Regions from separate parts of the Buttiauxella sp. 3AFRM03 genome, predicted to be linked through region 2. Evidence: predicted binding sites of a transcription regulator. Region 2 holds the regulator's gene; the other holds the start of a gene.
The links. The regulator LexA, encoded in region 2, represses DNA repair genes until DNA is damaged. The targets are predictions, from matches to a motif close to TNCTGTATGTACATACAGNA.
Positions count from the first base shown of each region.

Region 1 (3,423 bases), 700 kb from region 2:
ATTGCTGGCTCGCTTCCTGTTTGCTCACACAGCAGAACTGGATGCTCGTCTGATTAATCTGAACGGCGGTACACTGCGTAACGCGATTCCACGTGAAGGCTTTGCTACTCTGGCTGTTCCGGCAAACAAAGCTGCACAGCTGAAGTCGTTGTCAGATGAATTCCTGTCGATTCTGAAAAATGAACTGGCGGCAGTCGAGAAAAACGTCACTGTACTGCTGGATTCAGTCACCACAGACAAGAAAGCACTGACAGCGAAAAGCCGTGACACTTTCCTGAGCCTGCTGAACGCCACGCCAAACGGTGTCATCCGTAATTCCGACGCAGTTAAAGGTGTTGTGGAAACCTCACTGAACGTGGGTGTGGTCACAATGAATGATGAAAGTGCAGAAATCATCTGCCTGATTCGTTCATTGATTGATAGCGGCAAAGACTATGTCGTTGGCATGCTTCACGCTCTGGGTCAGCTTGCTGGCGCACAAACCGTGGCCAAAGGCAGCTATCCTGGCTGGCAGCCGGATGCAAACTCACCGGTAATGCACCTGGTGCGTGAGACTTACCAAAAACTGTTCAACAAGACCCCTAACATCATGGTCATCCATGCGGGTCTGGAATGTGGTCTGTTTAAAAAACCTTACCCGGATATGGATATGGTTTCTATTGGGCCGACCATCACAGGTCCACACTCTCCGGATGAACAAGTTCATATCGAAAGCGTAGGCCAATACTGGATTCTGCTGACAGAATTGCTGAAAGCTATTCCAGTTAAGTAAGTTCTAAACGCCCTCATCCTCTCTCCCAGGAGAGGGAACTTGTTTGGTTTTCTCCTTCTCCTGAGGGAGAACGCCGGGATGAGGGCTTTTTTTATAGCCCCAACACCAGTTGGCGCTCCATCTGCGGGTCCAGTAAAGTCACATGTAACCCCACCAGCCTGACTCCCCGCCCTCCTCGCCGTTCTTCCCACGTTTGCTTCGCAATAGCGATTAAATCGGCTTTATTCAGCTGAGGCCAGACATGTTCCTGAGTCGTTTGCTGGAAATCATTAAACTTAAGTTTGATACCCTGGCGGGCAATCAATAAATCAGGTTTTACCTTTTTCAAACGGCGTTCAAGTTCAGGATAGAGTTGCTCAATAATAGCCTCACACTCCTGCCACTGATGAATATCTTCCGCGAGTGTTTTTTCAACTCCGACAGATTTACGTTGCCGCTCATTGTTAATCTCGCGTTCATCTATACCCTGACTACGCTCCCACAGTACACGGCCAAATTTGCCAAACCGCTTGAGTAACGAAGCTAAATCCGTTTTCTGCACATCGGCACAGGTGCGCAACCCAAGGCTTTCCAGTTTGCCCGCTGTAACTTTCCCTACGCCGGGGATTTTTCCAAGCGGTAAGGTTTGCAAAAATGCTGGAATCTCCTCGGGAGTGATCAAGAACTGCCCGTTAGGTTTATTGAGGTCAGAGGCAATTTTGGCGAGGAATTTAACCGGTGCAATACCAGCCGATGCGGTGAGATTAAGTTCATCTGAAATAGTCTGGCGAATTTCCCTGGCCATGAGTGTTGCAGAACCATGGCAGTTCGGGCTATCAGTGACATCCAGATAAGCCTCATCAAGTGACAGCGGTTCGATAAGCGTTGTGTAGCGGCTAAAAATTTCCCGGATATGATTTGAAGCTTCTTTGTAAGCATCAAAACGTCCAGGAAGCAGTGTCAGATGTGGGCATAACTTGAGAGCCATTGCAGTCGACATCGCGCTGTGCACACCAAATTTTCTAGCGGGATAATTTGCCGTACTAATGACACCGCGCCTTTTCGCACTACCTCCAATAGCTATCGGAATATCCCGCAGAGTTGGGTTATCACGCATTTCTACGGCGGCAAAAAAGCAGTCCATATCGACATGAATGATTTTACGCATACTTGTTCGCACCAGTTATATTACTGGATAAGTATACAGTTAAAATAATTAAGGAGGAAAGTCTTCAATGGAAAGAAAACCTCCCGACGATGCGGGAGGTTTTACTGGTTTACAGGATGCGGTTCTGCTGAAGTTTTGCTTGCCGCTCAGCCCTTGCGATACGCTTCTTACGAGCATCACAGGGTTCAGGGCAGTTACAAACTTTCTCCATGCCTAACGCGGCAATACCACCACAGCTACCCTGAAGCGATTTGCGCTTCACAATAACGCCCAGTGACATTCCAAAGATCACCAGTAGAAAAATAACGAAGGTGGCTAAAAATACTGTCAGCATAAACGCTCCTGTCAGCCGCCAAAGTCATCTAGCATGATGTTGTCATCCTCAACACCCAAATCTTTGAGCATTTTGATAACCGCGGCATTCATCATAGGCGGCCCACACATATAGAACTCACAATCTTCTGGTGCCGGATGGCTACGAAGATAGTTTTCAAGCAATACGTTGTGGATGAAGCCGGTGTAACCAGTCCAGTTGTCTTCTGGTTGCGGATCTGAGAGCGCCACATTGAACGTGAAGTTCGGGTTTTCCTGAGCCAGTTTTTCAAACTCTTCTTCGTAGAACATCTCACGCGAAGAGCGAGCACCGTACCAGAAACTCATTTTTCGCGTGCTATGAAGACGTTTAAGCTGGTCAAAAATGTGTGATCGCATTGGTGCCATACCTGCACCACCGCCGATGAATACCATTTCAGCGTCCGTCTCTTTAGCAAAGAACTCACCAAATGGACCGGATATTGTCACTTTGTCGCCCGCTTTTAACGACCATATATATGAGGACATAATCCCCGGAGGCGCATCAGGCACATTCGGCGGCGGCGTAGCGATACGCACGTTCAGCATGATAATGCCTTTCTCATCTGGATAGTTAGCCATTGAGTAAGCGCGAACGCATGGCTCTTTAACCACCGACTTGAAGCGGAACAGATTAAACTTATCCCAGTCGCCACGGTATTCCTGAGGAACATCGAAGTCCTGGTAGTTAACCTCATGCGGTGGACTTTCAATCTGGATATAGCCACCAGCACGGAACGGCACAACATCACCATCAGGGATACGCAGTTTGAGCTCTTTAATGAAGGTGGCTTTGTTATCATTAGAGATAACTTCACACTCCCATTTCTTAACGCCAAAGATCTCCTCTGGCAGCTCAATTTTCATGTCCTGCTTAACAGCAACCTGGCAGGCAAGACGGCAACCTTCTTTCGCTTCACGCTTGGTGATATGCGAAAGCTCAGTCGGCAGAATATCACCACCGCCCTCTTTTACGGTCACGCGGCATTGCCCGCAAGAACCACCGCCACCACAAGCCGAGGAGATGAAAATCCCCTGACTTGAGAGTGTGTTGAGCAGCTTATCACCCGCGGGTGCATGAAACTGTTTGTCTGCTTCGTTGTTAATCTCAATCAGCACATCGCCGGAGTTAACGAGCTTTGACTTGGCAAAC
Region 1 covers NZ_CP033076.1:1,986,332-1,989,754, forward strand. The annotation lists gene pepD (cytosol nonspecific dipeptidase) at 1-772, shown strand, start outside; gene dinB (DNA polymerase IV) at 864-1,919, opposite strand; gene nqrM ((Na+)-NQR maturation NqrM) at 2,029-2,253, opposite strand; gene nqrF (NADH:ubiquinone reductase (Na(+)-transporting) subunit F) at 2,265-3,423, opposite strand, start outside.
Region 1: a site for LexA is predicted at 1,941-1,960, ahead of dinB (DNA polymerase IV). Genes of this name have one in related genera too.

Region 2 (3,423 bases):
AGTTGGCGCACGCGTTCAGCGTTATGAACGTTGATGCCCTGGTACAAACGGTTCCACGTCAGACCTAACACGCGGTCAGTCAAACGCACGGCTTCATACGAGAAGTTAGCGGCAATCTCTTCCATCAAAGCAACAGCATTCTGCTGGGCTTTTTCATGGGAGATTTTCTTGCTGCGCGCTTCATCTTCTACTGCACGAGCAATAGCTTTTGAGGCCAGTAGCTTATTGAACAGATCCTGGCGTACCGGCAGACGCGGGCCGACAGTCGCTAAACGCTGGCGAGCAAAGTGCATACGCGCTACGCGAGCCAGTTTTTGGGCGATTTTTTTGTCTGTACCGTGGTCGGTTGCCATCTGGCGCAGCGAAACCGGAGCGGAGAAACGCACAAAGCTGTCGCGCCCAAGCCAGGAAACAGCGAAAAATTTCTGGACGCCGTTCAGCATCTTTAATGGCGGATTCACTTCGCCTTTTTCGCGCCCAGGGGAGCGGCCAAACATCACCGATACTGGCACCATCTGCACATCCAGATTTGGATTGCTGCGGTGTAAGTCGAGGTAATCGTGGAACAGTTTGATCGACTCTTCTTTTGGCGTGTAATAAGTGAAAACACGCGGGCCGCCATGGATAAAGACATAGCGCGGCAATACCGCACCGTCGATTTCTAACGGCTCGAGAGGGTCGGGCAAGTTATGCGCGAGACATTGTGCGCGCAGCGTTAATAAGTCCGCCTTGGAGTTATACGGCAGGACATACATAATCGGGCGTGTGGGATCTAAGCCCAGTTCGGCTTGTGGATCTGCCGGAATGGACTTGCTCTTTACCAGAACGCCTAATGGTAAATTAAGTAATTTGTAGTAGATTCTTGGCCAGCCTGACATAAACGATGTAAAGCCTCAGGTTAATGATGCAAATTCGCCGCAAGAATATCAGAATCTGGCTCAGATTTCTGTGGCGTTGCAATATAGATAAGCATTGACCCAAATAATTTGAAAAGGTTTCCCAAAATGGCGAGCAGTACCACTGGACTTACCCGTATCATCAAAGCCGCAGGCTACTCATGGAAAGGGCTCAAAGCAGCCTGGATTAACGAAGCGGCTTTCCGCCAGGAAGGGGTTAGCGCGCTCATCGCCATCGCCATCGCCTGCTGGTTAGATGTTGACCCTATCACCCGTATTTTACTGATTGGTTCTGTTGTGCTGGTCATGATTGTCGAAATTCTCAATAGCGCTATCGAGGCGCTTGTTGACCGTGTTGGTACCGATTACCACGAGCTTTCAGGACGGGCCAAGGACATGGGGTCTGCTGCCGTATTAATCGCCATTATCCTCGCAGTTATTACCTGGATCACACTGCTTTGGCCGCATTTGCGATGATCTTTCCAGAATAGTTAAGTCCCTGGTTTTTTGCTCAATTTGTGGTTCCAAAATCGCCTTTGACTGTATATACTCACAGCATAACTGTATAAACACCCAGGGGGCGGAATGAAAGCGTTAACTACCAGGCAGCAAGAGGTGTTTGATCTTATTCGGGATCATATCAGCCAGACCGGCATGCCACCGACTCGTGCCGAGATTGCTCAACGTCTGGGGTTCCGTTCTCCGAACGCCGCTGAAGAGCACCTGAAAGCACTTGCCCGTAAAGGCGTCATTGAGATTATCTCTGGTGCGTCGCGCGGTATCCGCTTGCTGGTGGAAGAAGTTACCGGTATTCCGCTGGTTGGGCGTGTTGCTGCGGGGGAACCACTCCTTGCACAACAGCACATCGAAGGCCATTACCAGGTTGACCCATCACTGTTTAAACCAAATGCCGATTTCCTGTTGCGCGTTAGCGGGATGTCTATGAAAGACATCGGTATTATGGACGGCGACCTGCTTGCAGTTCATAAAACTCAGGATGTGCGTAACGGCCAGGTTGTGGTGGCGCGTATTGACGACGAAGTGACTGTTAAGCGCTTAAAGCAGCAGGGTAATACCGTTCATCTTCTGCCTGAAAATAGCGAATTTGAACCTATTGTGGTTGACCTGCGCGAACATAGCTTCTCTATTGAAGGGTTGGCGGTTGGGGTAATTCGCAACGGCGACTGGCTGTAAACTTCTCCAGATGATGCGCTTTAATGCGCATCATCGTCTTAATTCTCTTATCTCTTCCTGGATTGGCCATGCGATTTTTCTCGACGGCTGACAGAGCTCTCTGGCGCCTCGCCTTACCCATGATTTTTTCCAACATCACCGTGCCTTTACTGGGCCTTGTTGATACCGCGGTAATTGGTCATTTGGATAGCCCTGTTTATCTTGGCGGTGTCGCTATTGGTGCGACGGCAACCAGCTTCTTATTTATGCTGTTGTTGTTTTTGCGCATGAGCACCACCGGTTTAACTGCCCAGGCATTTGGTGCCAATAATCCCTCTGCTTTAGCGCGTGCACTGGTTCAGCCCTTGCTATTGGCGTTAGGAGCAGGGGTGGCGATCGTCTTACTGCGTGAACCGCTGATATCCCTGGCCTTGCATATCGTCGGCGGCAATGAAGATGTTTTGTTGCAGGCCCGGCGATTCCTTGAAATACGTTGGCTTAGTGCGCCAGCCTCGCTTGCCAACCTGGTCTTGTTGGGCTGGTTGTTAGGTGTTCAGTATGCGCGTGCGCCAGTTATCTTGCTGGTTGTCGGAAACGTACTGAATATCGTGCTGGATGTGTGGCTGGTTATGGGGCTACACATGGATGTTCAGGGCGCGGCACTCGCCACCGTCACCGCAGAATATGCGACGTTTATCATTGGTTTGCTGATGGTGAAAAAGGTCATGGGTTTGCGCGGAATCAGCTTTGAGATGCTCAAAGAGTCCTGGCGCGGGAATGTGCGGCGTCTGCTGGCACTCAATCGCGACATCATGCTGCGCTCGCTGTTGCTACAGGTCTGTTTCGCCTCAGTCACTATCTTTGGCGCGCGGTTAGGTAGCGAAATCGTCGCGGTTAACGCCGTGTTGATGACGCTATTAACCTTCACCGCCTATGCGCTCGATGGGTTCGCCTATGCCGTTGAAGCCCATTCCGGGCAGGCGTTTGGCGCTAAAAACCGTGGTCAATTGCTCGAAGTATGGGGCGCTGCATGTCGCCAGGCGGGCTTAGTCGCTCTTATGTTCGCCGCTGTGTATGCGCTGTTTGGTGAGCACATTGTTTCGCTTCTTACCTCTATCCCTGAATTGCAGCTACAGGCAGACCGCTACTTGCACTGGCAGATTGTTTTGCCCGTTGTTGGTGTCTGGTGTTATTTGCTGGACGGCATGTTTATTGGCGCAACGCGAGGTACGGAAATGCGCAACAGCATGGCGGTTGCGGCATTGGGATTTGGGCTGACGTTGCTCACCGTGCCTTATCTGGGAAATCATGGTCTGTGGTTATCCGTGGCTGTGTTCCTGGCTTTGCGCGGACT
Region 2 covers NZ_CP033076.1:2,685,189-2,688,611, reverse strand. The annotation lists gene plsB (glycerol-3-phosphate 1-O-acyltransferase PlsB) at 1-878, opposite strand, end outside; gene D8682_RS14030 (diacylglycerol kinase) at 1,005-1,373, shown strand; gene lexA (transcriptional repressor LexA) at 1,482-2,090, shown strand; gene dinF (MATE family efflux transporter DinF) at 2,159-3,423, shown strand, end outside.